Regions from separate parts of the Brevibacillus sp. FSL K6-2834 genome, predicted to be linked through region 1. Evidence: riboswitches for the same ligand, from Rfam matches in the RefSeq annotation. Region 1 holds a riboswitch; each other region holds the start of a gene.

Evidence for each region. Region 1 has a riboswitch for glycine ahead of glyA (serine hydroxymethyltransferase). Riboswitches for the same ligand answer to the same signal wherever they lie in the genome.
Region 2: linked by a shared signal. The riboswitch ahead of gcvT (glycine cleavage system aminomethyltransferase GcvT) and the one ahead of glyA (serine hydroxymethyltransferase) in region 1 are both predicted to bind glycine.
Region 3: linked by a shared signal. The riboswitch ahead of NST96_RS09085 (sodium:alanine symporter family protein) and the one ahead of glyA (serine hydroxymethyltransferase) in region 1 are both predicted to bind glycine.

Annotation. Positions count from the first base shown of each region.
Region 1 covers NZ_CP151945.1:3,969,660-3,979,688, forward strand. Annotated here, with positions in the region: gene codY (GTP-sensing pleiotropic transcriptional regulator CodY) at 1-586, opposite strand, end outside; gene glyA (serine hydroxymethyltransferase) at 842-2,083, opposite strand; glycine riboswitch at 2,244-2,349, opposite strand; gene yjcZ (sporulation protein YjcZ) at 2,547-2,645, shown strand; gene NST96_RS19735 (sporulation protein) at 2,846-3,622, opposite strand; gene NST96_RS19740 (hypothetical protein) at 3,747-4,226, opposite strand; gene NST96_RS19745 (YtrH family sporulation protein) at 4,223-4,534, opposite strand; gene NST96_RS19750 (hypothetical protein) at 4,695-4,925, opposite strand; gene NST96_RS19755 (MFS transporter) at 5,237-6,496, shown strand; gene NST96_RS19760 (hypothetical protein) at 6,673-6,810, shown strand; gene NST96_RS19765 (HD domain-containing phosphohydrolase) at 6,921-8,333, shown strand; gene NST96_RS19770 (hypothetical protein) at 8,450-8,956, opposite strand; gene NST96_RS19775 (M42 family metallopeptidase) at 8,975-10,029, opposite strand, start outside.
Region 2 covers NZ_CP151945.1:2,338,602-2,348,630, reverse strand. Annotated here, with positions in the region: gene gcvPB (aminomethyl-transferring glycine dehydrogenase subunit GcvPB) at 1-1,256, opposite strand, end outside; gene gcvPA (aminomethyl-transferring glycine dehydrogenase subunit GcvPA) at 1,249-2,598, opposite strand; gene gcvT (glycine cleavage system aminomethyltransferase GcvT) at 2,641-3,744, opposite strand; glycine riboswitch at 3,936-4,029, opposite strand; gene NST96_RS11575 (SNF2-related protein) at 4,252-5,955, shown strand; gene NST96_RS11570 (YqhG family protein) at 5,995-7,170, shown strand; gene NST96_RS11565 (hypothetical protein) at 7,283-8,143, shown strand; gene NST96_RS11560 (YkuS family protein) at 8,247-8,501, opposite strand; gene NST96_RS11555 (YqzE family protein) at 8,524-8,685, opposite strand; gene NST96_RS11550 (shikimate kinase) at 8,747-9,271, opposite strand; gene NST96_RS11545 (stalk domain-containing protein) at 9,275-10,029, opposite strand, start outside.
Region 3 covers NZ_CP151945.1:1,837,564-1,847,592, reverse strand. Annotated here, with positions in the region: gene NST96_RS09110 (hypothetical protein) at 235-393, opposite strand; gene NST96_RS09105 (4Fe-4S dicluster domain-containing protein) at 404-700, opposite strand; gene NST96_RS09100 (FAD-dependent oxidoreductase) at 700-1,995, opposite strand; gene NST96_RS09095 (electron transfer flavoprotein subunit alpha/FixB family protein) at 1,979-3,010, opposite strand; gene NST96_RS09090 (electron transfer flavoprotein subunit beta/FixA family protein) at 3,007-3,837, opposite strand; glycine riboswitch at 4,166-4,275, shown strand; gene NST96_RS09085 (sodium:alanine symporter family protein) at 4,566-5,921, shown strand; gene NST96_RS09080 (IS1182 family transposase) at 5,964-7,409, opposite strand; gene NST96_RS09075 (TrmB family transcriptional regulator) at 7,687-8,445, shown strand; gene NST96_RS09070 (MFS transporter) at 8,538-9,719, shown strand.

The DNA.
Region 1 (10,029 bases):
CGAGCTGTTCCATGATTTTTTCGATGGCGATTTGCTCACTGTAGGAAAGGGAGGAAAGCGCGATTTTGGCAAAGGTCTTGTCGCGAACTTCATTTTCAATTTGTTCCGTGCGCTGACGGACAATTTTCATGCCGATTACGGTTGCCCCGATTTCGGCCAGGATCAGATCCTCTGTTTCAAAAGTGCCGTAAGCCCGCAGCAATACGAGGGTACCCAAACGGCTTCCGCCTGCGTTGATCGGAACGATGGTCGTCATCATTTGCGGGAAGAGCGGCAACAGCTCCTCTGGTACCATGCTGTACGGGCTTTGTACCCCCTCATTGGCCAGAGACTGATTGACTTCCAAAAGCTTTTGATTGTAGCCGTATGGCAGCATTGCGCCTGACCGGCCGTCCTGCCCCTGTCCGATGCCAAAATCCTCCCGAACCCCGTTTCCGAGAATCGTCCCGTCTGCCGTCACGATGTAGACGTTCGCGCCAATCACATCAGCCAGCAGCCGAGCCAGATCATGATACCCTACCCCGCTTCCTCCCATCGTCTTTTGCAGCATGACGTTAATCCTTCTAGTTTTCTCCAGTAAATTCATTCCATTTTTTCCTCCTTGCGGTTATGTATAGTCGCAGTATTGTCAGAAAAATCCCGGCTTATACATGCAAATCAAAAAATAGACAATAAAAGAACAGGCCCCTTATGGTTTATGCCATAAAGGACCTGTCCGTTCCACCATTCCCGCAGGAGCCGCTTCCTACTCTTCTGAAACAAACGCCATGTACTGTTCTGCAGAAAGCAATTCGCTTACTTCCGCCGGGTTGCTCAATTTGTAAATCATCGCCAGCCTCCGTCAGCGCAAAACTGAAGCGCGACTGTAAAGCGGATAGGCAGCACATAACTGACTGATCGTATCTCGAACGGACGGATCTCCTTTTCCTTTCAGAACAGCAGCAATCGATCGTCCGATGGTCTTCATTTCCGCTTCTTTCATGCCCCTTGTGGTGGCAGCGGCAGTGCCGATGCGAATCCCGCTGGTGACAAACGGGCTTTCCGGATCAAACGGAATCGTGTTTTTGTTGACAGTGATGCCCGCTTCTTCCAACAGCCGCTCCGCTTCCTTTCCTGTCAGTCCGAAGACGCGAACGTCGAGAAGCAGCAGGTGATTGTCCGTGCCCCCCGAAACCAGTCTCGCTCCTTCTTCGAGCAAGGTCTCGGCGAGAGCCTTTGCGTTTTTCACCACTTGCTCCGCGTAGCTCTTGAACTCGGGCTGCAGCGCTTCTTTAAAAGAGACTGCCTTTGCCGCTATGATATGCATCAGCGGCCCGCCCTGAATACCTGGGAATATCGCTTTGTTTACGCCCTTTGCGATCTCCTCGTCATTCGTTAACACAATGCCGCCGCGCGGTCCTCTCAGCGTCTTATGCGTGGTACTTGTCACGACGTCAGCATGGGGAACGGGCGAAGGATGCACGCCCGCCGCCACCAAGCCGGCGATATGAGCCATGTCTACCATCAGCTTTGCTCCTGCCTGCTCGGCGATCTCGCGAAAGCGGGCGAAATCAAGCGTCCGCGAATAGGCGCTGCCGCCTGCGATGATGATCTTCGGCTTTTCCCGGCGGGCAATCGCTTCCACTTCGTCATAATCGATCAGGTGATCCTCTTCGCGGACCCCGTATGCCACGACATTAAACCACTTTCCCGAGAGGCTGACCGGACTTCCATGCGTCAGATGGCCACCGTGCGACAGATTCATTCCCATGAAGGTATCTCCCGGCTGCAGCAGCGAAAAGAACACGGCCGTGTTCGCCTGTGCGCCGGAGTGAGGCTGGACATTGGCATAGGCTGCTCCAAACAGCTTCGATACTCGCTCGATCGCCAAGCGTTCGACTACATCCACGTGCTCGCAGCCGCCGTAATACCGCTTTCCGGGATAGCCTTCCGCATACTTGTTGGTCAGAACCGATCCCATGGCGTCCAAAACGTCCTGACTCACAAAGTTTTCCGATGCGATCAACTCCAGCGTCCCGAGCTGGCGCTGGCGTTCCGCTTCGATCGCTTCAAAAATTTCCTTGTCGTGATCCTGCAAGCTCATCGATATTCCTCCCTTGGCTCCCATCTTTCCCGAACGCAAAAAAGGACAAGGGAAAGATAGATAGCACGTAATCTACCTCTCCTCTGTCCTTTTACCTGAGAGTTTAACTCCTGACACGGGAGTCTTCCCCTTGGGTGGCTGTTCGCTCTCTCCAGAGGTGCGTCCAATTGTGGTACCTTGTACCTGAGAGATTCTTTCCCAAGGATTTTTGGGACTTGCTCCTTCGGTGCCGGGCGCTTCGGTCCGGTCTCTCCCACAATCGTCATCCGCTCTATGCAATTACTTCGAATCATACGTCAAGGGATTCAACATTGTCAATAATATTTCGAATAGAATATCAATTGTTCTTGAGAATGATCCAGTCTGCGGCCTGTCGCCCAAAATGGGTAGTCGCCCTAACACCGAAAGGCCCGCCCGTAAATACGATAGCAGGGAACCCATTCAAACAAAGGAGGATGCTTGCATGAGTAGTCTGTTCAAGAGCGGCGGGTTTAACGGTATCGGTCTTATTCTGGTGCTGTTTATTCTGCTCTCGATTGTCGGATGTTCGGAAGATTGTTAGCAAAGATTGCAAACCGTTCGCTTCTTCATGGATGATTGATTGGGCAGACCGTGGGCGAGCTCCCATATCGTTATAAAAACGCGGGAATTGAACTGCACCTCCAAATGTTAGCTGTGCCTAACAAATGGGGTGCCGTTCACACTCCCGCGTGTTTTTGTCAAATGCGTATTGGTTTTTTCAGAGCGTGGCTTGGCCTTTTGCTAGTGAATATTCCGACGGATGATTTCTTCGATCCCTTCGGCAATCGCCGAGACCGGTCGATGCAAATCAGCCTGGGTCAGCCGGAAACGGGCGTAGCGTTCGTCCAGATTGAAGGCTTCCTGAAAGGCTCCCAGAAAACCGCGAGCTCGTTTGTCCATTTCCAGAAGAACCTCCAGTTCTCCCTCCTTCAAATAAAAGACGGCCTCCAGCTCCTCCAGTCGGCTGCGGTAGGGGCCTGTCGGACGGAACTCAAACTCCTGCACAAACGGGTAAGAGCGCCCGAGATGACGATTGTATTCGCAATCCACTTTGAATAATTGAAAGCCGAGAGACTGAATCGCGTCCAGCACTTTTTCCATCAGCGGATGCGGCCGAACCTCGATGAAGTCTGAATCTCCCGGATCGATGGCATTTTTAATGTCCAGTCCGGTACGCAGGTACACAGGCTGCCGTCCCATCGTAAGCGGAGTCTCGTACGGAAGCTGGAAGGAAAACGGAATGACCTTCTTTTCCTTCGGGTTCAGCACGAACCGTTCAGAAAGACGGTACTTGCCGAGCGTGCATTCTTCCTTTACCTTGCGATCATTTGCCTCGCGCTCATAATGCGTGACGACGTACATATAAATTTCGTCCACATCCTGTGCAACATCGCCACCTGTGATGTGGACCTCACCTCTTACCCATTCTCCCGGGATCAACGAATCGTTCTCCAGGCGGGCATCTACTTGGGCAGCCCCGATACCTACGCTTGCCAACAGCTTTTTAAACATTGACATGGACTCATTCTCCCCTTACCAACGCATCGATTGCCTTGCTTTTTCATGCAGTGAGAAGCTTCTGTACCTTTTATACGGCGGGTCGCAATAAAAGTTTCGCTGCCGAAAATAGATTTCCCGATCTTCATATATCCTCGCGTTTTACTTCAGCAGTCACGAACAAGTGGAGAATCCGGCTGATCGCCACCGTTTTGACGCGCACCTCGACCATCGTTCCTTCGATGATGTACTCTCTTCTCCGCAGCATTTCATGGAGCATCTCCTGGACTTCTGCCACCTGCTCGACTTTTTTTCCTTTCAGGGAAGCCAAGTCTTTTTCCAACTGCCTTGTCATTTGCAGTTGAATCGTTTCATGCAGCTTTGAATCCAGGACGGTGACCCGAATCTCATCGATGACCACCTCTTGTTTTCTCCGGGCCACTTTTTCCGACTGCTTCAAGCTCTGATTTTCCTCCATCAGCTTTTCGTTCAGCAGTTCCAGACTGCGCTTGACAAGCATCATCTGCTCCATTTCCCTGCCGTAAATAAACAGCATTCCCGACCCGCCGAGAATGGCGCCTATGAGCAGGAGAGCTACGTAACGCTTCCACAACATTATTTTCATGAACGCACCTGGACCAGCCATTGAATCGAAATCGTCCCCATATGTGCCCCGAGGAAGGCGACAACGATCATGACAAGCTGTTTGAACACAGGCGAAAAATTGCCCGCGAGGATTTTTTCGATCTGCAAAAAGGAGTCAAACGTTCCGCCCAAGGCACCTACAAGGCCCCATATTTTCAATTGGTCAGCCAAATCATGAATGGACCAGAGCGGCGGCTTTTCATTTAAAAAAGCGCCCAATCCACCGCACAGGGAACCGCCGACCACAATGCCGTACGCCACAAAAAAGGTTAAAATGACCTGCCCCATCTCCATCCCTCCGGCTTGACAGCGTTAGTCTATCCCTACGCCGGAGGCTGGACAAATATGAAAGGCTATATGTCCCTAGCTATATGGCTCCCAGCCAAACGGCTCTCACACACGCAAAAACGGCATGCCGCCAGCGACACGCCGTTTTTGTATGCAGCCCTCAGCCTCTTCTCCCTCGTCCCCTCATTCGCCGAAGTCTCTTTTGAATTTGCGCGGAGTTCATCATCATCAGATCCATGAACAGATTGACCATATTGGGATTGTGCAGAACCTGCTGGAATACTTCCGGATTTTCCCGAAACCACTGTTCATTAGCCTTAACCCAGGATCGAAACCCGTCATTTCTTTTGTAATAGCGGTTTAACCGGCGAATCGGACGGTATGCACTCACCTTTAATCGATCCCTTCGTCGAAGAAAATGGAGAGGAGAAAGATGATCACCAGAATCCAAATCACTACTTCAAACCCTTCGTGATTTGCAAAAAAGCCTCTCACGTTTGTCCCTCCTTGTTGACGCAACCTTGCACCATGTATGCCCACAGTTTTTTTACAGTATAGGTATATGTCGAGAGGCACCCGTTGGATTGGACGAAAGCCTGTTATCCCTTCAATTCCGCTCTCGCCTATTTTCGGGTGCATAGACTGGCTACGGGAACATGCATACTAGGGGAAGATTGCCGAAACGAAAGAGGAGGCGGCTCTATGACCGTTGCGGCAGGAAAGCTATGGCGGAACAAAATATTTGCACTGCTGCTCGTCCTGGTTTTTTTCATGCACCTGGCCTCCTTTCTGATCGTGCCGATCTTTCCCATTTTCCTAAAAAAAGCCCGTGCCCTCTCTCTCGGACAGGTCGGCATCATTCTCGGTGTCGGCAGTATCGCGTATCAGGCGGGCAGCCTTTTGGGAGGTCCTCTGTCCGACCGTCTCGGCCGGCGCTCGATCATGCTGGCGGGAGCACTGCTCCAGGCTGTTGCGATGCTCGGCTACCACTACAGCGACAGCTACGCCGCCTTGCTGTTTTTCTCAGGTGTGAACGGACTGGGAGTTGGATTTCTGGCACCGACAATCAAAGCATTGCTCGCTGACACCGTAGACAACACCCAGCGGACCGCAGCTTTTTCCTGGAGAGGGATTTTCGCTCACCTCGGCATTATCATCGCGGGCCTGACGATCACCTGGATGACCACCAAGGATCTGTATCCGTTTGTCTTGGCCTCGATTGTTTTTTTGCTGCTTGCTGCCGGCATCCTGTTTACCCTGCCGAACGACCGCTGCGTCGGACCTGATTGCAAACGCACGTCCTTATCGGAGTACCGGCATATTTTCCGGCATCGGAGCTTTTTGCTCTTTTCCGGACTCTCTCTATTGATCTGGGCCTTTTATGCCCAGTTCACGCTGGTGCTGCCATTGCGCGGCGAGTACGTGCTGCATTCCGCTCATTTGATCGGGCTGATCTGGACGATCAATTCCGTAAGTGTGGTGCTGCTTCAGGGGCTGATTTCCCGTTTTGTGCTTCTGAAAATCAATCCGTATTTATCGCTCGTTGCGGGAATCCTGATGATAGGCGCCGGTTTGTTCGGCATCGGGTTCGCGGACCGCTTTGCCACGCTGAGCGCTGCTGCCGTCCTGTTCATCATCGGGGAAATGCTTCTGATGCCTGTGCAGGACAGCCTCGTCGGTCACTTTGCCAAAGAGGAATGGCTGGGGGCGTATTTCGGGATTGCCAACTTTGTATCGGGTATCGGCACCGCCATCGGCACAACTGTTGGCGGCACACTCGTAGAGCGATTGGGCGGGGTCAAGAGCCCCTATCCGTGGGTGGTGTACGCCATTACGACAATCATTCTCGCTGTCGTTATGGGATTGTTCGCTCTCTACGCCATGCCGCGTCACAAGCAGGGAAGCGAGGCCGCAGGGCCGATCCAGTCCCGTTTTATGCCTAAAAAGGAGCGTGTCAAATAAAGATGGATGAACGGACACAACAAGATGGTCCCCCCATTCAGGAGGAAAAGGTGCAACTGCTTCAGCGCATCCCCCTGTCTTCTCTGCTCATACAGGCTGAGGACAACATCCAGGATCGACAGTTTGCACGCTGGCGGGCATCTAACCGCCAGCAGTGGATTTTCTAGGAGGTCATGATGGACGAATCGAAAAAGCGCTTCTCCAATAACCAAGAGGTACGAAGCGAAGACAACAGACAGCCTCGTTCCGTGCAAAATGATCAGCCGGGGTACGGGAATAAAAAACTGGAGGGACCAAACCGCCCTTCTACATGACTTGAAAGGGATGGCGATCACCATCCCTTCCTCTATTTTTTTCGACATCATTCGTGAATTTATTGAAGGTTAAAGCGATTTCGCCTATTATGAGGAGGAAGAATACCAAATTGCGGAAAGGACGTAGCGCCTTGCCTTCGAAAACGACGCAAACGACCATAACGCGCCTTTATCCATTGTTCCTTATGTTGCTTCCTATCATCTTTTCCGTAATCGTGTTCTTCGGTTACTCCCAGACAAAGCTTCTCTACTACCAGAACGAAGTACAGGCGATGGACCGACAGTTGAACTCCGTCTTCCAGATACTGAGCTTGTTTGACAAACGGGTCAAAGACAACTCGATAACTCGCACAGAGGCTCAAGAGAGTGCCAAGAAATTGTTGGCCGGAACCAGGCTCCCGGACGGAACCCGCAATACCAACGATGTGGAGCTGACCTTGAGTTCGGGAGATGCCTTTATCGTCTTTAATTCGCAAGGCAACTTGCTCGTGCACCCGCATCTGGAAGGGCAAAACATGTTTCAATTGTCCGATGCCGATGGGCGGACACTTGTTCGTGAAGTGCTGCATAAAGGAAAAACCGTTATTACATACCCGTCATTGGACCCGACTACCGAGACGCGCGACACGAAAATCGCCGTAGCACGGTATTTTCCCGAGTGGGACTGGCATGTAAGCCTGACCACAGCCGAGTCGGACTTCTACCATCAGCTTTCCTTGTTGAAATCTTTACTGGTTTTATTGGTTCTTGGCAGCTATCTGATCACCGCATTTCTTTTTTATAACACGAAGCGGAAGGACAAGGCGCTGCTCAGCTCCACTCTGCGCGGCCAACAGCTCGCGGAGACCAATCAAGGCATTTTGAAAACATTGGCCGTCGCCTTGGAGGAAAGGGATTCGTATACATCGGGCCACTCCCAGCGAGTCGCTTTTTACATGCGGGTCATCGGCCAAAGCATGAACCTGGATGAAAAAACGTTGGATACGATGTACACAGGCGGACTTCTTCACGATATTGGCAAAATCGGCATTGAGGACAGCATACTGCTAAAACCGGGCCGCCTGACAGATGAAGAGTATGAAATTATCAGATCTCATCCGATACGCGGCGAGGCTTTGTTGAAAAGGCTGTACGCCGATGCAGGCAGGCAAAACTCCGCTGAAATTGACGCCATTTTATGCATAACACGCCATCATCATGAGCGCTACGATGGAAAAGGGTATCCTGATCAGCTCGCGGGCGAGGAAATTCCGCTGCTGGCAAGGGTGGCCGCAGTCGCAGACTCGTTTGATGCCATGACATCCTCCCGCGCATACCGAAAAGGGCTCTCCTATTCCAAAGCTTGCGACGAGATTATTCGCAATGCCGGTACACAATTTTGCCCGGAAGTAGTGGCTGCCTTTTTTCGGTGCATGACAGAAGAAACCTTCTTCCATGCTCACCACATCTCGCGAGTCACTGAAATGATTGACCGGATTCATGATAAAAACGGAATGCCCTATATCCATCGCGTCAGCAGTTGAATGGATGTGCGAAATCCATACTCTTTTGCTGCTTTGAGCATAAAGAAAGCCATTTGGCCAAAGGAAACGGCTAAATGGCTTTTGTTTTTCGACGCCGGGCTGGCAATCGGGAATTTTTAATCCAAACGAACTAATTTATAAGGAAGATGAAGCTCCTCCAACTTTGCGAGAAAAGCTTCGGCTTCCTCCTGCGGCGCGATGAGCTGCAGATAGCGGGAGAAGTAGAACACAATCCGGTCTGTCTCGTTCTCCTGCAGCCGATAATGCGGAAACGTGGAAATATCGGTCAGCGTATAAAAGAAATCATACCGCTCAGCCGTCATCGGAGCCCGAAATTGTCTGCTGACAATCACATCGCCGCTCCGGTTTTCGCGTATGCTGTCTCGCGTCGCCCCCAAAAAAACCAGCCACTCCGCAGAACGCTTTGCCCCCCAATTGTCAGCGAGCATCTGATCATTGTACTCGATTTCCAGATGGGTCAGGCGTTGACGGACGCTTTCCAGCATGGCCATCAACACTTTCCGCACAGCCAGATTGCTCGGCGAAAACTTGTTATCGTAAATGTTGTACTCGTACGAGGTCTGTTCACCCTGCTGTTTTACATAAAGGGTTATGGCCTGCATCGTCCTGTTCCTCCTTCCCTATCGCGGCAGGATGCTTTCATATGTCGCTTTATCAAGCCTCTTTACAGCGGCAAAGAGAAGCTTCCTCGCTGCCTCATAGTCATCCCGGTCGATGATTGCCGCATGACTGTGAATGTAGCGGGACGGAATGCCGATCACCGCAGACGGTACCCCTGTGCCATGATATTGGACGACGCCCGCATCGGTGCCCCCTTTGGCGATGTAGATCTGGTAAGGGATGTTTTCTTCTTCACAGACAGAGATGAGGAAATCGCGCAGGTTGGGCGACATGATGTACATCGGATCATACAGCCGCATCAGAACGCCGCCGCCTAGTTTTCCTCCGCCTTCTCTTACTCCGGGAATGTCGCCCGCCGGACTGGCGTCCACCGCCAGGAACAGGTCCGGGTCAATCATGCCGGCCGCGGTCTTGGCCCCCCGTGTACCCGCGACTTCCTCTTGCACGGTCGCTCCGACATAGACTACATTGGGATGATCGCGATGCTCGTGAAGCTCTTTGGCCAGCTCGACAGCGAGGCTGCAGCCGTAGCGATTGTCCCACGCCTTTGCCATGATCCGTCGCGGGTTGGCCATCTGGGTGAGCGGGCATACCGGAACGATCTGCTGCCCCGGACGAACTCCCGCTTTTTCCGCCTCCTCGCGGGAATCGGCCCCGATGTCAATGTACATGTTGCGGACATCCATCGGGCGATTGCGCTGGTCGTCGCTCAGTACATGCGGCGGGATCGAGCTGATGACCCCTTCGATCGCTCCCTGCGGCGTAATCACCTGTACCCGCTGAGCAAGCAGAACCTGTCCCCACCAGCCGCCAACGGTCTGGAACGACAGAAATCCTTTTTCCGAAATGCGGGTGACCATAAACCCGACCTCATCCATATGTCCGGCGACCATAATTTTCGGTCCATTTTCGTTGCCGCGCATAACTCCAAACATGCTTCCCAGACGATCATGAACAATCTCATCCGTATATGCTCCTATGTATTCCCGCATAATCGCGCGCACAGGCCCTTCAAAGCCGGATACGCCCGGTGCTTCCGTCAGTCGCTTCCATA
Region 2 (10,029 bases), 1.6 Mb from region 1:
GGGAAGTAGACAGTCGGCGGATGGAACCCGAAATCAAGCAAGCGTTTTGCAATATCCAGCGTCCGCACGCCCAGCTTCTTCTGGCGAACGCCGGACAGGACAAACTCATGCTTGCAAACACGGTCATAGGGAAGCTCGTAGGCTTCTGCAAGCTTGCGCATCATGTAGTTTGCGTTCAGCACCGCATTTTGCGAAACCTGCAACAGACCTTCTGGTCCCATGGAGCGAATATAGGCATACGCGCGAACGAGAATGCCGAAGTTGCCATGGTACCCTTTTACGCGGCCGATCGATTGCGGACGGTCGTTGTCCCAGAAGAAAGTGCCATCTGCCTTTTTGCCTACGATTGGAGCTGGCATGAACGGTTCCAGAATCTTTTTCACACCGACAGGGCCGGCACCGGGACCGCCGCCGCCATGAGGGCCGGTAAAGGTCTTGTGCAAATTGAGGTGAACGACGTCAAAGCCCATGTCGCCGGGACGAGCGATGCCCAGGATGGCGTTGGCGTTGGCGCCGTCGTAGTAGAGAAGGCCGCCAGCTTCGTGTACAATCTTTGCCATCTCGACGATGTCCTCTTCAAACAATCCAAGCGTGTTCGGATTGGTCAGCATCAATGCCGCCGTGTCCGGTCCTACTGCCTGGCGCAAAGCTTCGATGTCTACCAGCCCGCGGTCGTCGGACGGAATCGTAACTGTCTCCAAGCCCGCTACAGCAGCGGAAGCCGGATTCGTTCCGTGTGCGGAGTTCGGTACGATTACCTTGGTCCGCCCTTTTTCGCCGCGGCTTTCATGGTAAGCGCGGATCATCAATAGTCCCGTCCATTCGCCTGCTGCCCCTGCTGCCGGCTGCAAAGTGACGGCATCCATGCCCGTGATCTCCGCCAGTTCGTTTTGCAGGTTATACATCAGTTCCAGCGCGCCTTGCACAGATTCTTCCGGCTGGTACGGATGGGTTTGGGCAAAGCCCGCGTAACGGGCAACGTCTTCATTGATTTTCGGATTGTATTTCATGGTGCAGGAGCCGAGCGGATAAAAGCCGTTGTCAATCCCGTGATTTCTGCGGGACAGCTCCGTGTAGTGACGAACTAGCTGCAGTTCGGATACTTCCGGCAGTTCTGCTGGGGTTTCGCGAATCAAGTGCTTCGGCAGCAAATCGGTTACCTCTACCTCCGGCACATCAAGCGCCGGGAGATTGTACCCTACGCGACCAGGCTTGCTCGATTCAAAGATCAACGCTTTTTCTTTGTCGTTATGCACGGGTGATCGCCTCCAATTCCTGCGCGAGATCGTCGATTTCTGCTTTTGTTCGGAGTTCCGTTACGGCAAGCAGCATATGGCCGGAAAGCTCGGGATAATCGATTCCAAGGTCGTAGCCGCCGATAATCCCTTTTTTCAGCAGCTTCTTGTTTACTTCCGCTACCGGTTTATTCAATTTCACTACAAATTCATTGAAGGTAGGTGCGCTGCCTACGATCTCAAGTCCTTTTGCTGCCAATGCTTGCTTGGCGTAATGAGCTTTCTGCAGGTTGAGCATGGCGATTTCCTGTACGCCCTGCTTTCCGTACGCGCTCATCGCGATAGAGGCCGCGAGAGCCAGGAGAGCCTGGTTGGAACAGATGTTGGATGTCGCTTTTTCGCGGCGAATGTGCTGCTCGCGCGCTTGCAGGGTCAAAACGAATCCGCGCTTGCCGTTTTCGTCTTTCGTCTGTCCGACGATCCGGCCGGGCATTTTGCGCATCAGCTTGGAGGTGGTGGCCAAATACCCGCAGTGCGGTCCACCGAATGAAGCGAAAATTCCGAATGGCTGCATATCGCCAACAACGATGTCTGCGCCCAAACGTCCCGGCGCTTCCAACACGCCGAGCGAGAGCGGATTGGAGGAAACGATCAGAAGCGCTCCTTTTCCATGTGCAATCGGCTCAATGGAGGACAGGTCTTCTACTTGACCGAAAAAGTTCGGGTATTGAACGATGACAGCTGCCGTCTGGTCGTCAACAAGCGCGTCCAGTGCTGCCGTGTCGGTTCCATTGTCCTTCAGGTCTGCTTCCACGACCTCTACGCCTTGGCCGTACGCGTATGTTTTCAGCACGCTCCGCGCTTCCGGATGGACGGAACGGGAAACCACGACCTTGCTCTTGTTCGTGTGGCCTGCCGCCATCATTGCTGCCTCTGCCAAAGAAGTAGCGCCGTCGTACATCGAGGAGTTGGCCACTTCCATGCCCGTCATTTCGCATACCATCGTCTGAAACTCAAAAATAGCCTGCAGCTCCCCTTGGCTGATTTCCGGCTGATACGGGGTGTATGCGGTAAAAAATTCGCCCCGCAGCAGCATGTGGTTGACGACACTCGGGATATGATGCTGGTACACACCCGCTCCCAGGAAGTTTGCATGCGTACTGAAGTTGGCGTTTTTATTAGCAAGACCGGAAAAATATTTGACCAGCTCCGGTTCGGACAGAGCCTCGGGAATTTGCAGGGAACCTTTGAAACGAACTTCTTCCGGAATATCCGCGAACAGCTCTTCCACCCGGGAAATGCCCAGGGTGTCCAACATCTCGCGTTTATCCTGATCGGTTTGAGGCAGGTAACGGTATTTCACGAACGTTGTCCTCCTTGTTTATCGGATCTTGGATTGGTTGGTTTACTTTTTGGGACGTTTGTAGAACGGTGTGGCTGCCACGACAGCCTTCAGCCGCTTGCCGCGAATTTCTACTTCCAGTTCGGTGCCTACAGCTGCATACTCGGATTTGATCAGCGCGAGTCCCACATTCTTTTTCAACGTCGGAGACTGAGTGCCCGTCGTAACCTCGCCGATCTGCTCTTCCCCGACAAAAACAGGGTAATGCGTACGCGGGATGCCGCGGTCGATCATTTCAATCCCAACGAGCTTGCGGGGAGCGCCGTTTTCCTTTTGCGCCTTGAGGGCTTCCTGTCCGATGAACGGCACTTCTTTGTCTACCTTTACTGCAAAGCCGATACCCGCTTCGATCGGCGAGATGTCTTTGCCGAGCTCTTGACCGTAGAGCGGCAGCTTCGCTTCAAAACGAAGCGTGTCCCTGGCGCCGAGGCCGCATGGTACCAGCCCTTCCGGCTTGCCGACCTCGAGGAGGCGGTCCCATAGCTGAATCGCTTTGTCGCTGTCCAGGTAGATCTCAAATCCGTCTTCTCCGGTATAGCCGGTGCGCGAAACGAGAGTCGCAATGCCGTCGATCACGACATTCCGCTTGAAACGGAAAACACCGATTTCCGTCAGGTTCGTGTCGGTCAGCTTTTGCAGGATCGATTCGGCAAGCGGCCCCTGGATCGCCAGCTGTGCTGTTTGCGGTGAGATATTCTCGATCTGTACACCCTCGCTCAGATGCTGCTGCATCCATGCGTAGTCCTTGTCGATATTTCCCGCGTTAATCACCAAGAGGTAGTGATCGTCGGCGTATTTGTAGACAAGAAGGTCGTCCACCGTGCCCCCGTCCGGATAGCAGAACACGCTGTATTGCGCTTGCCCTGCTTCCAGCTTGGAAAGATCGTTGGTTGTAAGGCGTTGCAGGTAGAGATAGGCTCCCTCCCCTTTTACCTCAACCTCTCCCATATGAGAGACGTCAAACAAGCCTGCTTTCGTCCGCACTGCTTCATGCTCCTGCGTGATACTGGAAAATTGCACGGGCAAATCCCATCCGCCGAAATCAATCGTTTTGGCCCCGTATTTTTCATAGACAGGGAACAGCGGCGTGCGTTTCAGTGTCGTCATTTCGGGCACCTCCTGTTTTTTTCATGCAAAAAAGGACAGAACAAGAGAAATGAATACGCCAAATAAGGCGCCCATTTCTCCTCCTCTGTCCTTGGTACCTGAGAGTTGCCTCGCTTGATGCGAGCCGTTCCTTTGGCATCGCTTGCAAGTTTCCCCTTTGGTGGCTCCCGAAGAAGCTCTCTCCAGAGATGCGTCCAGTAGAGGTACTTTTGCCTGAGAGATTCACCATACCCGGCTTGCTCCTTCGGCGCTGCCTTACAAGCAGTCTCTCCCTGCTACTTTCATTCGCGGTGGATACTGGGTGATACATAAATGTTCCAAATACATTCCATACTAGTTGAATGAACTCCTTCTTTATCCTACCACGTGAGCGCATTCTTGAAAATATGCAAATTGCGAATTAACTCGGAAAATCACTAACAAATTTTTTGATCAAAAAGAATAACGTTCACCTTTGATTTACGATATAGCATTTTCATGACAAAACCCCAAAGCGGAGGTAGTCATATGCCGAACGTTCCCGTTTCCTTCGATACCGATTGGATGGATTTGCTAAATGAACGAATGAAGCAGGACGGCCCCTGGGACAAATGGGAGCTGTTCCAGCTTACTTTGGAAGCCGAAGAGGCGATGGCTATCCGCGAGTTTGACCAGCTTCAGTGCTTGCAATACCTGCCTACGCTCCAACCGTTTCCCCATCAGCTGCAGACGGCGGAGCGCGTTTTGAACGAAATGCGCGGCAGGGCCATTCTCGCTGACGAGGTGGGCCTGGGCAAAACAATCGAAGCCGGGCTGATCATGAAAGAGTACATGATCCGCGGGCTGGCGAAAAAAATACTTATCCTCGTGCCGGCATCGCTCGTAATCCAGTGGACGAAAGAATTGAATCAAAAATTCGGCATACCCGCTGTCGCCCAAAAGAAGGAGTATATGTGGCGGCAATACGACGTCGTGGTTGCCTCGATCGATACAGCCAAACGCGATCCCCACCGCCGTCACGTCCTGGACATCGATTACGACATGCTGATCATTGACGAAGCCCATAAGCTGAAAAACAAAAAAACGCGCAACTACCAGTTCGTCAAGGAGATTCGCAAAAAATACTGCCTGCTGCTGACCGCTACTCCGATCCAGAACGAGATGGATGAGCTCTACAATCTGATCAACCTCTTAAAGCCCGGCCATCTCGGACACACGTCCAGCTTCTCCACAACCTATGTGGAAGGCAAGCGGCAGGCAAAAAACAATGAGCAGCTCAAGACCGAACTGGACAAAGTGATGATCCGGAACAGACGCAGCGACGGAGGCGTGCATTTCACCAGCAGACGCGTCCAGTCCATTCCGATCGAGCTTTCCCCCGAGGAAGCCGCGTTGTATCAGGGCGTAACGCGCTTCGTCAAAGAACAGTATCACACCGGATCGGGCGGCTATAACTCGCTTGCGTTGATCACGCTGCAGCGCGAGGTTTGCTCCAGCCGGGAAGCCGCCTTTCTCACGCTCTACAACATGCATCAACGGGCAGCAGAAGACTCCCCTGTCCGCGCGGAAATCATGGAGCTCGTCGAGATGATCAAGAAAATCGAGTCACATTCCAAAGCTGCCAAGGCAGTCGAGCTCATTCAGCAAATCAACGACAAGGTCATCATCTTTACCGAGTACCGGGCCACGCAAAACTACTTGCAAAAATACTTGCACGATCACGGCATCACCTCTGTTCCGTTTCGCGGAGGATTCAAACGGAGCAAAAAGGACTGGATGACCGAGCTGTTTCAAAATCGCGCACAGGTATTGATCGCCACGGAAGCCGGCGGCGAGGGGATCAACCTGCAGTTCTGCAATCAGGTCATCAATTATGACATGCCCTGGAATCCGATGCGGGTCGAGCAGCGGATCGGCCGGGTCCATCGCTTGGGCCAGCAGCGGGACGTACACATCTACAATTTGTCTACAGTAGGCACCATCGAAGAGCATATCCTCCAGCTCCTCTATGAAAAAATCGACCTGTTTGAAATGGTGATCGGCGAGCTCGATGACATCGTCGAACGGCTGAACCTCAAGCAATCCCTGGAGGAAAATCTGATCAGCATCATCATGGACTCTTCGTCGGAGAAAGAGATGGCTCTCAAGCTGGACAACATGGGCCAAGCCATCCGTGCCATGCGGTTGGCCAGGAAAACCAAGGAGCCGCTGCCGGAAACAGCCGAACAGTAAGCTCATCTTGCAACCTGCAGTCTCGGGAGGGATAGAACGATGAACCAGCAGCGAGTCCGCAAGTATGTGGAGCAGTACTTGTCCGCCTTTTCTTCACACATCATGGAGACACATCCAGATTTTCTGACTGTCAAACTGCCGGTCGAGGTAGACAAGGATATCGGAAACCGCCCTTTCTACTGGAGCTGGGTCGAAAAGATGAACCTGCCCTACCAGCCGCTGGTGCTGACTTTTTGCTTCGATCCAGACCGCATGCCGGACGACAGGCGGGCGGAGCATTTGCATTTGGGCGCAGCTCGTCTGCAGCAGATTTTTCAGTCGACGCGCAAACACGGCAGCTTTGTCTGCATGTACGAAACGCTGCCGCAAACCCGCGCTCAAGCCTCTTCCCGCCAATCGGTGCCGCTGGTCCCCTGGCTTGGGGTGAATTGGAAGGTCTCATTTATTTGCGACAAAAAGCGTGATCTCATCCTGCATTTCGGGGTGAATTTACACCAGCCGCACATCGTACGGGACTTTTATCCGTTCCTGCTGCAGCGTCAACTTGCCCCCTCCATCCCGGATTATCACTATACGCTTGACCGCCGCATTACGATCAGCCAGGCGTTTGCGATGATGGAAGCAGAGATCCGCCGCATTCTGGCTCAGGAAGACCAGACATGGGCGGCAGCAGCGAAACAGCGACTGGAAGAAGAGCTGCAAATCCTGGAGGCGTATTACCGGGAGCTGGAGGAGAGGCAACGCCGAACGGCTGATGATGGGAATGAGGCTGCCAACGAAGCTGATAAGGGCGGGGACGAGCTGCAAGACGGGCACTCCGGGAAATCAACAGGTTCAGCAAGCAGCGCAGCAGATAATGTTGAGAGTGCTGCAGCCGAGCCAAATGGCTCCCTGAACCTTCTCCTGGAACAGGAAACCGAACGCCAAACGACTGCGATTCAAGCGGTCAGTCCGTCATTGGAGGAGCATCGCTCGGCAGGCGGAAGAATTCTCGACTTTTTGCGGGCCAACAGCTTTCAAGAGACGCCCCGCGAGAAGATCGACCAGACCGAATGGGTGGCCAGTACACCCGAGGAGGAAAAGCGGCGTCGCATGGAAGAGATGCGCTGGCAATACGAGCCGAGAATATCGGTTCAGTTCATCAATGGCGGCCTTTTTTATCTGCAATCCGCTCCGCCCTCAGCCCCTCCGCACGGCAACGGGCGAAAAATGTAAAAGGACAGCGAGAAAATACGAACGGCAAGAGACAATAACCAACAAATCTTTTCTCCCATTCTGGTTACAATAGGTACCATAGAAAGCCTTTCCACAAAGGTGGTGCTTGACTGTGACTGGAAAAACCTCCGTTTCCCGCTCTCTGTGCGCATTGCTTGTCGCACTGGCCCTTTGCTTGCCCGGACAGACAACCGTCTTGGCGGAAGAAGGGCAATGGGATCAACGTTTTCAAACACAAATCGGAGAATGGAAAAATAGCATAGTCGGACAAGATCCCCAGTTTGCCGACTGGAGGAATGCCCGCATCGACGTCCAAACGCTCGGTGCCAATCAACATCAGTGGCTGGTCAGCTTGACGCAAGGCAGCAAGCAGGTGGGGTACATGGTCGTGGGAGAAGTTCCTTCGACGGAAGGCAATCCAACGTTCGTCCTGCTCGAGTACGGGCTAGGCGAGTACATTTTATTCGACGATACATTTGCCCCGCGTGAAGTTGCCGCCGAGCCGGTGTACGACGGCTTTGCCTCGCACTGGCTGGTCTCGCTGCCAAAAGAAAAGCAAGTTGTCGATGCCAAGACGGGTGAGCGGTATCTAAGCACGACTCGTACTGAGGAATCCGTCATTCAAAGCTTGCAGGAGCAGGATTTGGCTGCTCCTGGACAGAAACTCGTGGCTACCCGTGTCATTCACGCTGAAGCAGTGAATCCGTTTGACAATATCAGCTGGTTTACTCCCCTTGTCTATGCTCCCACTCCCGGCAAGACCGTAACATGGGAAGATTTGTGGCAAAAGAACGCGAAGGACATTACGTTGGCAGTCAGCTTGTACCACTCCGAGGTGCTCTCCCCTTTCTCTGTCGGGTCTTTGCATGTGTGGAATGGGCAAAAACCGTACATCGGCGTCTGGGACGAGGGATTGCGTTTTCTCCCATACGCCTATGCGAGCAAGGTGGGAAAATTTCATATTCAAAAGTAAATGTCTGCAAACGAAAAAGCTCTCTGTCGAATCATTCGCAGAGAGCTTTCAACATTTTTCCCGAGGAGGCCTGTTTGGAAAAATCGCAGACCCGCCCCGATCATCAGTGATGTTCGGTAGGAGACAATCTGACGTGTACCGCATGAAATACTTCCTGCGGGGTCATGCCCGACGCATTGATCACAGGGGCGCCAGTAATCGTCTTGCTCTGGTCATTCAGCACATTGACATCCTGACCTGTAATGACGACGGCATCCACTGTATTTTGCCAGTTACCCAGTTCGACGACCTGATACCCATTGTCACGAAGCATCTTGGAAATTTGGGTAAGGGAACCTTCCACAGCAACTCTCGCCATTTTGCTACCTCCGTTTGGATGGTTACTTGCGCCACAGAAGCTTGATGGACATCGGAATCGCCCCAAACCAGCGGGCAGACCAAGACTCGCGCGGAGCCTTTTTCATCTTCCGCTCCGTTTTCGGCGTTTCCACGTACTGGACAAACAGGCGGGTCAAAAATTTCAGGTATTCTTGAAACGACATCGCACGTGCCTCCTTCGTACGCGCGGATCGCCCCGTACTAACAGAAGAGCGCTTCCTTTCCCTAGTCTTTCCCGATGAGACCCTTTTCAACCATCGCCAGGCGGATTTCAGCTACAATCTCAGCTACCTCTTTTCCAGTCGTATCGATCTGAACCGGTGCGAATGTGTATGAGTCCTTGCGCTGCTCAAGCAATGCTTTTACCCGCTGTGCTACTCCCCCGGCCAAAAGCGGTCGGTTTTGATCCCGCTCCAGTCTCCGCACCAGCTCTTCTTCTGTCGCGGACAGGGCGACGACCAGCCCTCCCTCGAGCATTCGCTGCACATTTTCCGCCCGCAGAACGGCCCCTCCTCCGGTCGTCAGCACCAAACCATGCTGCTTCAGGAGATCGGCGAGCACAGCCGCCTCCATGTCGCGAAAAAATGCCTCTCCCTTTTGTTCAAAGAGCTGCGGAATCGTACAACCCGCGCGCTCTACAATCCCCTCGTCCAGATCCCGATGAATCATGCCCAGCTCCTCCGACAGAGCGGCTCCTACAGTCGTCTTGCCCGTCCCCATAAAACCGACAAGAATCAGATTGTTTCGCATGGCCTACCTCCCTCCACCTGTTTTTCCGGATGGAAACCGCAATTTTACCGTCCTGGACTTTTCGTCCAATTCGGCTTCGCTGCCCAGTACCTGATCAAAAAAGGCAAGCGGCGCCAATGTTCGTCCTTCGATTTCGATCATCCGTTTCCCGAACTCCACTTTTCTTCCGTCCAGCTCGGCGTATGTACTTTTTTCCTTGATCCAGATGGTTCGTCCGTACCCCTTTACTTCAATCGCTGCCTTTTCCTCCGACCAGTTGACTTTGTAACCGAGCTCTTCGGCAACATCGCGGAGCGGCAAGTACGCAGTTTGGTCCGTTATGCGCGAAGGGACCTGCGGGTAGAAGCTCACGCCATTTACGACCGTGGTCACATAAGGAACCAAGGTTACGGGCGCAAACGGCTCGTTGTTGTGCTTTTCAATATTGGGAACGAAATAGCGGGCTTCCCCTTGCAGAACCTGTCCCAAAGCCTGATCCAGATGCTCAGGACCGATCACGCTGCCGTGATAGGAGCGCTGTACCCGCTGCAAGAAGCGTTTGTACGCGTCATCCCCCACTTGCTGACGAAGGTTTTCATACAGGAGCGCTCCTCTGGAATACCAGGTCCAATGAAATTCGTCCTGAGTCGTAAATTGATGAAGCTCTTTCCCCAGCTTGCCGTATGGAAAGCGCTGCGAGAGCCTCTCGACGTCTTTTCTGTAATCAGCAAGCAAGGATTCCGCTTGCGAATCGCCGTACCGCGCCTGCTGATAGTGGA
Region 3 (10,029 bases), 2.1 Mb from region 1:
ACGAGTTATTGCAAGATGCGTGCCAACCATTCCGACAAGTCGAAGGACGTTGAATTTTCGCTTAATTCCTACGCTTCAGGCTGTTCCATAGATTGTGACCAATTAGTATTAGGTTACCCTATTTTTATTAATAGGTGAACAATTTGTTTAAAATAGGTGAAATAAATTCTAACAAAAATGAAAAGCACCCCTTTTCCCCCAGCACCGGGGAAAAAGGGGCACCCATTGGCCCAGTTATTCGGTTGCTCCTTCTTTGCGCAGGCATTCGGCCTTCTCCAAGCTGACGAATGTATCCTCCCACATGACCAGATACTGCTCTCCCTTTATGTCCAGGATGATTCCCCTCGCCCCGTCACCCGCGTACGTCACGACTTCGCCCACTTTAAACATCATCCATCGCCTGTTACCCCAATCTGAAGATGATGCCGTGTCCGCCTTTGGGGTATACCCATTTGATGTTTTCATGTGGACAACCGATCCGGCAGCTTCCGCATTCGTGACACCCTTCGTATCCCACATGCATTCGCACCTCTTCCCACTTGTACACTTCTGCCGGACAAAAAATCGTACACAGCTTGTCGGGACATTTTGTGGCACATACATCCGTATCCAATACGTGCAGGTGCGACTCCGTATCCGCCTTGAAGCGGACCAGGTACTGCTTTTCCTCGATCGATTGACCTTTGGGCAGTTCCTTCATCACTTCATCACCCTCCAAGCCTGCATCAGATCGCGGGCCATTTTCCACTTTTCTTTGGCGGAGCCAAGCTCCCTCCAGATTTTCTTTTGCTTCTCCCACTTGGAGCTGCCATCGACGGTGAACATCTGGCTGGCGGCCCTGTTCATGAGCGGAATGTACTTCTCGAAGTAATGCGGGTACTTTTCAAAGTGGTGCGTGGCATCCTTGTATTTTTTCATGTCCTGTCCAACGAAGCTGTCCATCAGCCTCTGCCGGTAAGAGTCGAGCATGGAAGCCGAAAAGTCTCCCGCAGCTTTAGCTTCGAGGATGGCCTCTGCCGCCAGCACCCCTGAAGTCATCGCCATATTGGAGCCTTCCCGGTGAATCGCGTTGACCAGTTGAGCCGCGTCCCCCACTACAATCACGCCATCGCCTACGACCTTCGGGATCGAGCGGTAGCCTCCCTCCGGAATCAGATGCGCCAGGTATTCCTGCTGCTCCGTTCCCTGAATGTACGGCCGGATGATCGGGTGCTTCTTGACGTAATCCAGTAGCTGATGCGGCTTGATCTTGTTCTTGATCAGGCCGGACAGCATCGCGCCGACGCCGATATTGAGGCTGTCCTTGTTGGTGTAGAGCCAGGCTGTTCCGAGAATTCCTTTGGTCGCGTCGCCGAAGATTTCAAACGTGCAGCCCTGGTCCTGCTCCAGGCTGAAGCGGTCTTCGATGATTTTCCGGTCGAGCTTGAGCACTTCCATGACCGCCAGCGCCACCTCGTCCGGGCGAAACTCCTTGTGAAAGCCGAGCGATTTGGCCAAAAGGGAGTTTACCCCGTCAGCCAGCACGACCACATCGGCAAACAGATCGCCGTCCGGGCGGTCTGTCCTCACCCCGATGACCTTCCCGTTTTCAACCAGACACTCAGTCACAACCGTTTCATTGACGAGCAGGGCTCCCTGCTGAACCGCCTTTTCTGCAAACCACTGGTCAAACTTCGCCCGAAGGACGGTGAAGTTGTTGTACGGCTCCTCTCCCCACTCCAGGCCCTTGTAGCTAAAGGTGACGGCGGATTTTTCATCGAGCAGCATGAACCGCTGCTCCACGATCGGCCGTTCGACTGGCGCTTCCTTGTAGAAGCCGGGGATAATATCCTCCATCATTTTGCGGTACAAGACGCCGCCCATCACGTTTTTGGAGCCCGGATACTCGCCCCGCTCGAGGAGCAGGACGTTGACACCCGCCTTTGCCAGCGTATACGCGCAGGACGTACCGGCCGGCCCCGCTCCCACGACAATGACATCAAATTTTTCCGCCATACTGTACCTCCTTGCCAGCCGTCACCTGGAGCGCGTCGATCAGCATCGGAACGATCTCGAATGCATCCCCGGCAATGCCGTAATGACAGGATTGGAAAATGGGCGCCTGCGGGTCTTTGTTGATGGCAATGATCAGGCCGGAGTTCTGCATGCCGACCAGATGCTGGATCGCTCCGGAAATGCCAATGGCAACATACAGCTTGGGCGTGACTGTCACCCCGGTTTGGCCTACCTGGTGGGCGTGATCGATCCATCCCGCCTCGACGGCATCCCGGCTCGCCCCTACAGTGCCTCCGATCGCCTCGGCCAGGCGATGGATGAGCTGAAAGCCTTCCTTGCTGCCGAGCCCCTTGCCCCCTGCGACGATAATGTCAGCCTCGTCCAGGCGGATTTTTGTCTGCGTTTCCCGGACGATCTTCAGCACCTTGGTCCGAATGTCTTCCTCCCGCAACGGGATGGATTCCTCGATGAGCTCTCCTTTGCGGCTGGTGTCGATCGGGAGCGCTTTCATGACCTTCGGCCGCACCGTGGCCATTTGCGGCCGGTGCTTTTTGCAGAGAATCGTGGCCATGATGTTGCCGCCGAATGCGGGCCGGCTCGCTTCCAAAAGCCCTGTCGCCTCATCCACATCGAGCATCGTCGTATCCGCAGTCAGCCCTGTCTCCAGATCGGTGGCAACCGCGCTGGCGAGGTCCTTGCCCGTCGAGGTCGCACCGTACAGGATCGTTTCCGGCTTGTGCTTTTCTACGCAAGCAATGACTGCACGCATGTACGATTCGGTCCGGTAATCCCGGAAAACGGGATCATCGTAGAGATAGACCGTATCGGCACCGTAGTGAAACGCGGTCGCGGCCAACTGCCGAACTCCCTCTCCAATCAGTATGCCGGCCAGGGGTACTCCCCGCTTGTCTGCCAGCTTTCGCCCCGCTCCCAAAAGCTCCAGGGAGACAGGCACGATTTTCCCGTCCTGGTGTTCGAGGAATACCCACACGCCTTTGTACTCGTCCAGATTCATGCCCGTGCCTCCTTCCCTGCAAAGAGCTCTTGTTTCTGCTGCAAAATTTCCATCAATCGCTCAACCTGCTGCTGTGCCGATCCCTCCAGCATTTCGCCGCCTTTTGGCTTTTCCGGAGGCCAGACCTTGGCCACAATCGTCGGGGAGCCTTTGAGACCCAGCAGTGTCCTGTCGACGTCCTCCAGATCGCTGACCGCCCAGATTACGGGCTGGTAGCGTGCGGCGCGAAGCATGTTGGGCAGCGGCGAATAGGGTACCTCGTTGATTTCCTTTTCCACCGAAAACAGGCAGGGCAAAGCGGACTGAATCACTTCATAGCCGTCCTCCAGCTTGCGGTGGACGATGGCATAGCCTTGCTGCTTGTTTACCTCGACCACCTTTTTCACGCTGGTCAAAGGCGGGATGTCGAGCCGTCTGGCAATGCCCGGTCCTACCTGGCCCGTATCCCCGTCGATCGTCATCTTTCCGCAGATGATCAGGTCGATCGGCTTTTCCTTGGCAATTTTTTCGAGGGCTTTCGTCAGCGCATAGCTGGTGGCCAGCGTATCTGCCCCGGCAAAGGCCCGGTCGGTAATCATGTACCCCTCATCCGCACCGATCTCGATGCATTTCCGGATCGCTTTGACAGCGGGCGGAGGCCCCATGGTCAGGACGGAAACTGTTCCCCCGTACCTTTTTTTCAAGCGGACAGCTTCCTCCACGGCATGCGCATCGTACGGATTCAAAATGGCAGGCGCGCTGGAACGGTCCATCGTATTTGTCTTCGGGTTCATCTTGATGATCTTCGTGTCCGGCACCTGTTTGATACAGGCGACGATATGCAGCATGAAAAACTCCCCCCTTGCAGCCCGGCGGGGCATCGTTTCGATGGCAGCTCTTGCACAGGTTGTCTCTTTTTGACACGACGCTTCGGGCGGCATGTTCATCATTGATATAACGTATTGCTCAGCGCTGTCGAATAGACCAAGAACTGCCAGAAGCGGGGGATCGATCAATTTTTTTCAATCCATTGACAAGCTCGCTTCGCTCCTTATAATTGATTTATAAATCACATATCGTTCGGATGAACCATTCAGGAGAAGACAGATGTCTACCGACGGGGCAAGGGAACCTTCCCGAAACTCTCAGGTCTAGGAAACTAGTAAAACTGCATGGGGACGAGCCTCTGGAGAGACTCCCTCTTTTTTCAAAAAGAGGATTGGGCACCGAAGGAGCAAATTCGCCGCGGCGAATAATCTCTCAGGTAAAAGGACAGAGTGGACGCTTGGACTTATACAAAAACGGTTAGTAATTTGTCGATAAAAAGCTTTGCTGTCAGTTCTCTCGAAGATATTCGTTCTTCGTATGACGAAGTTTTTTATGTGTTGCAGAAGGTTGAACATTTTACATGTTGCTAAACTTTTCTGCGCCCATCAACAAATGCGGTTTGCCGCCGGTTTTTTGTATTCTTATTTACGTAATTTTGTACGTCCTGCGACCGTCTCCAGAGAACATTTCATTTTCGGGTGAAATGTTTTTTCTTTTTCTCTTCAAAAACAGCAAGGGGGAAACCGAGATGGACATGCTTATGCAATGGTTGGAAATGGTGAATGGATTTGTGTGGGGACTGCCTACGCTGATACTGCTCGTCGGCACTGGGGTAATGCTGACGATCCGCCTTCGAGGGCTGCAGTTCAGAAAGCTGTGGTATGCGCTGCGCCTCGCTTTTGGGAAGCAGCAGGAGCAAACAGCGGCTGGGGACATCAACCACTTTCAGGCGCTGATGACCGCGCTTGCGGCAACGATCGGGATGGGAAATATCGCCGGGGTGGCCACGGCTGTCGCGGTCGGCGGACCGGGTGCTCTGTTCTGGATGTGGATCACAGCTCTGTTCGGGATGGCGACGAAATACGCCGAAGCGATTCTCGCTGTCAAGTACCGCATCCGGCAGGCTGACGGCACTTTTTCCGGCGGACCGATGTACTATTTGGAGAAAGGGTTGAAGCAAAAATGGCTCGCTGTTTTGTTCGCCTTGTTTGGAACAATGGCTTCCTTCGGGATCGGAAACATGGTCCAGTCCCATTCCGTCGCTGAAGCGGTACAGTTGAACTTCTCGATCCCTCCGGTCGCAACGGGGATTGTGCTGGCTGCCTTTACCGCCTTTGTCATCCTCGGCGGCGTAAAAAAGATCGGACAGGTCACCGGCGTCATGGTGCCGTTTATGGCCCTTTTCTATATCGTTGCCGGAATCATTGTCGTGCTCTTTCATGCGGGGCAAGTACCGCAGGCATTGGCAGACATTGTACACGGAGCGTTTAACGGCACTTCGGCTGCAGGCGGCTTTTTGGGAGCGACCGTAGCCATGGCGATCCAAAAAGGGGTTGCCAGGGGTGTCTTCTCCAACGAGGCCGGTCTGGGCAGCGCACCGATCGCAGCCGCGGCGGCAAAAACAGACGAACCGGCCAAGCAGGCGCTCGTTTCCATGACAGGGACGTTTATTGATACGATTCTCGTCTGTACGATCACAGGGCTTGCTTTGGTCACTACGGGAGCCTGGTCCACCGGTATGTCTGGCGTGGAAGCGACTACCTACGCCTTCCAAAGCGTCTTCGGTCAAGCCGGCAGCTACGTGCTGGCCGTTGCCATCATCCTGTTTGCCTACTCCACCATCCTCGGGTGGGCGTATTACGGCGAGAAATGCTTTGAATATTTGTTCGGCAAAGGCTCTGCCAAATACTACCGATTCGTCTGGGTAGTCATGGTCGCTGTCGGAGCAACGATGAAGCTCGATCTGGTCTGGACGCTCTCCGACATCATGAACGGCTTGATGGCAGTGCCCAACCTGATCGGCCTGATCGGACTCTCCGGTGTGGTCGTTGCCGAGACGAAGCGCTTTTTGAATGGGCCTCTGGAGTCGAAGCTGTCACAGTAAATATGCTCTCACCCCAAAATTTTCCCCCTCATAATGAGGGGGTCAGGTTGCAGACAAACTCCCTCGCTGAACGAACAGCAGAGGGAGTTTGTTTAATAATTTGATGAAAATACCGAAGGTGTTTTGATCGTTCACCTTTTGGCGACCTGATTTCCATAGCCAGGTCGCCATTTTTTTCAAGTTCATGGCAGCGAAAACAAGCATCGCCTGCATCGTGACCTTCTCCAGTCCTCGTAAGGTCGTCCAACGCATGCCATGCTTTTCCTTCATATCAGCGAATACACGTTCAATCGTTTCTTTCCGTTTGCTATAGATTTGTTTGTTTTCCTCGGTATGCCGGAGGTGGTCTACCTCTTCGAGGTAATCAGCCCAGATGTGGCGACTCACTCTCTTTGTGTAGTCTTTACTTTCCGTGCATTGTTTCAAGAACGGACAACTTCGGCAAACTTGAGAATTTGATCGATAGATACGGTACCCATCCTTGTTTGTTGTCTCATATGTTAAGATTTGCTCGTTCGGGCAGATGTAGCAGTCGAAATATTCATCATACACATATTCGTGCTTTTTAAAAAAACCTTCTTTGGTGCGTGGTCTTGTGTAGGGCATAACGGGGCGAATCTGGTCATCAAGGAGTGTTTTACTGATGTAAGGCGTCTTGTATCCCGAGTCCACTGCCACAGCTTGAGGCTGTGCAAACGTCTTTCGCACTTGATTCAAAACATCCTCAAAAACCTGACTGTCATGCACATTGCCTGGCGTTACCTTGGCACCAAGCACAAATCCATTTCGATCACATGCTGTATGAAAACTATAAGCAAATACACGTTCCTTTTCCCCTTTTACAAACAATCCGCAATCCGGGTCAGTTGTGCTGACTTTCACCTCCTTCTTCGAAGTTTCTGTCTTTTTTTCAAGGGGCTTCTTTCCATGTGCAATACGATCCTGATTGATTTCTTCGTCCAGCAGCTCTTGATATTTCTTCGCTTGTTCTTCAACGATTTCTTTCACGTATTTATGCTTATTCGCACTGGCTTTTACATGCGTAGCATCAATGAAAAGCACATCAGGCTTCACGAATCCATGATGAACCGCCTCCTCCAATATTCGAAGGAAGATCGACTCGAAGAGTTGAGTATCCCGAAAACGGCGAACATAGTTCTTGCCTAGGGTCGTGAAATGGGGAATGGGCTGACTGAAATCATAGCCAATAAACCACCGATAGGCAACATTGGTTTCGATCTCTTTAATCGTTTGTCGCATGGAACGAATTCCAAAAATATATTGGATGAAAGCAATTTTAACTAAGACTACAGGGTCAACACTGGGTCTGCCATTGTCATGACAGTAAAGGCTTTCCACCAAGTCATAGATGAACGAAAAGTCGATTGCATTTTCAATTTTTCTTACGAGATGATCTTCTGGCACCAACTCATCTAGCGAGAATGCAGATATCTGATAACGCCCTTCGGCCTCTTGCTTATTAAGCATAATGCCACCTCTAAAAAATAACTTTTGAAAACGTAACATGTTCTATATTCAACAAAAAAGCCTGCAGACCCTGTTCCTTACGGAACTTTGTCTACAGGCTGTCCCCCTCATAATGAGGGGGTTTTCCTATTTCTGCGGGATTCGTTTTGCGGGACGAGCGCACTTGCGGAGCGGATGCTCCCCCCTCCTCGTGACATTACCGGACTTGCGGAAAAAAGTGTGTATAATAGAAGGCATATCTTCTATGCACGGATCAAACCGGTTGGAGGGCATTGTCATGTTGGAAACATTCGGATTTTCCCATTACGAAAGCAAAGTATATGAGACGCTCGCGGCAAGCGAGTCTCCCATGGATGCCACAATGATCGTCAAGCATTCCGGCGTTCCCAAAGCGAAAATTTACGAAGTGCTGACCCGTCTGGTAGACAAGGGCCTGGTCCTCGATTCTGTGTCGGATAAAAAGAAATGGTATACCGCTCTGCCGCTAAACAGCCTGATCGACAAGCTGACCAGTCAATTTCAGCACGACGTGGAGCGGCTCAAAACCTCTTTGGCCAGCAAGCAGGTACGGGATGACCGGATTTGGAACCTCAAGGTCGACTCCTCCATACGCGCTGAAAGCAAGCACTTGATTCAGCGAGCCGTCAAGTCCATCCGCATCTCCGCCTGGAATGACGATTTTGCCGGATTTATCCCTCTCCTCGAGGAAAAGGAACGGGAAGGCGTAGAAGTGGAAGCGCTGGTGGTCGGAGAGATACAGACAAACCTCAAACGGGTCCACGTCTTAATCCCTTCGGACGAGCACGAGGGATTGGAACGCTTCCAGCTCATCGTAGCGGATCAGGAGGAGATCATGTTTGCCGGAGAAGAAAACGGCAACTGGCAAGCTATTCAGACGAGAGCACAGCCGTTTGTCAAATTCTTCGCCGACTTCTTTTTCCATGACGTAGCATTGGCCCGCATTACGCAAAAGCATTACGACCTGCTTTTTGGAGACGAAGAGATACGGCGCATGCTCATCCGGCTCCGTTACTAACATCATCCATGATTTTTTTCTTGAATGCGCAGACCAAAAAGGTTACCATCATGGTGGTAACCTTTTTCAGGTGCAGAAAGGAGCTCTTCTGTGTGAATCCTCGCGTTTTTATTCTTGCTATTGCAACCTTTGTGGTCGGGACGGTGGAGCTGATCATCGGCGGGACGATGAATCTGATCACCGCAGACCTGAATATTCCGCTTAGCGCCGCCGGGCAATTGATTACAGTGTTTTCCCTGTCGTTTGCCGTTTCAGCGCCAATCCTAATGCACGTCACTCGAAAAATTGCCCGCAAGCGCCTTTATTTGCTGGCCCTGTTCGGCTTTTTTCTGAGCAATGTGCTAGCCGCGCTCAGTCCGGTGTACTCGGTCCTGCTCATCGCCCGGATTCTTTCCGCCTCCTGCGGGGCCCTGCTGACCGTCTTGTCCATTTCAATCGCCACGCAAATCGTCGAGCCTGCCTACCGGGGCCGGGCATTGGGCATCATCTTCATGGGGATCAGCGGCTCTTTGGTGCTCGGTGTCCCGATGGGAATGACACTCGGCAACGCATTTGGCTGGCGTGCTCCGTTTTGGCTCATCGCCGGACTTAGCCTTGTGGCGATGCTCTGCCTCAGCATTATGCTGCCCAATGTTCAAACGCCTCCGGCGATACCGCTGCGGCAACAGCTCGCTTCATTGAAAAGCGAGAAGATCGTCAGCGCCCAGTTGATTACGATGCTGATGCTGACCGGCCATTTGACGCTGTATGCGTACTTTACTCCCTTTTTACAGGAAACGATGCAGTTGGAAGGAGCCTGGCTCAGTTTTGTCTATCTGCTGTTCGGCGTCGCTGCAGTCATGGGCGGGGGCGTAGGCGGATGGATTTCCGATAAATGGGGGCCGCCCAAATCAATCCTCGTCATCGTTTCGGCCTTCGGGCTGGTGATGGCATCCCTGCCCTTTACCACCGGATCGCTCTACGTATTTTTGATCGTGATGGTGGTGTGGAGCGCACTGAGCTGGGCCATTTCACCCGCCCAGCAGAACTACTTGATCCAGACCTCTCCCCGGACAGCCGACATTCTGCTTGGGTTGAACACCTCTGTCCTGCACGTCGGGATCGCGCTTGGATCGGCTGTCGGAGGCATCGTGATCGAGAAAGCCTCGGTTCAGTACAACGCGTGGGTCGGCGCCTGCTTCGTCCTGGTTTCGCTGGGGTGTGCGGTCTTTTCCATTACCCGTCCCGGTTCCGAAAAGACGACTGCAGACGCTGCTTCAACTATCGACGCCTGAATCGCCAATCAACAAATCAGATCGTCCACAGCCGGCCCGTCCGGCTGCCCAGAAAAAGGCTTTGCGAGCGATGGCCCCGCTCCCGAAGCCTTTTTCTCGTTTCCAGCCGAATCTGGACGGTTCGGCTGGCCCCCTATTGGCATCTTTTCTGCCGAGAAAGCTTCCTGCGCCGGACAGACCGACCTCTTATTCCAGACCATTACAAAAAACGTAACTTTCCATCCTGTCATTCGTATCGAATTATGGCAGATTAAAAAATTGCCAAATATGGTGAATATCATTAAAAAGGGAGCAAGTTTGCCATGCAGCA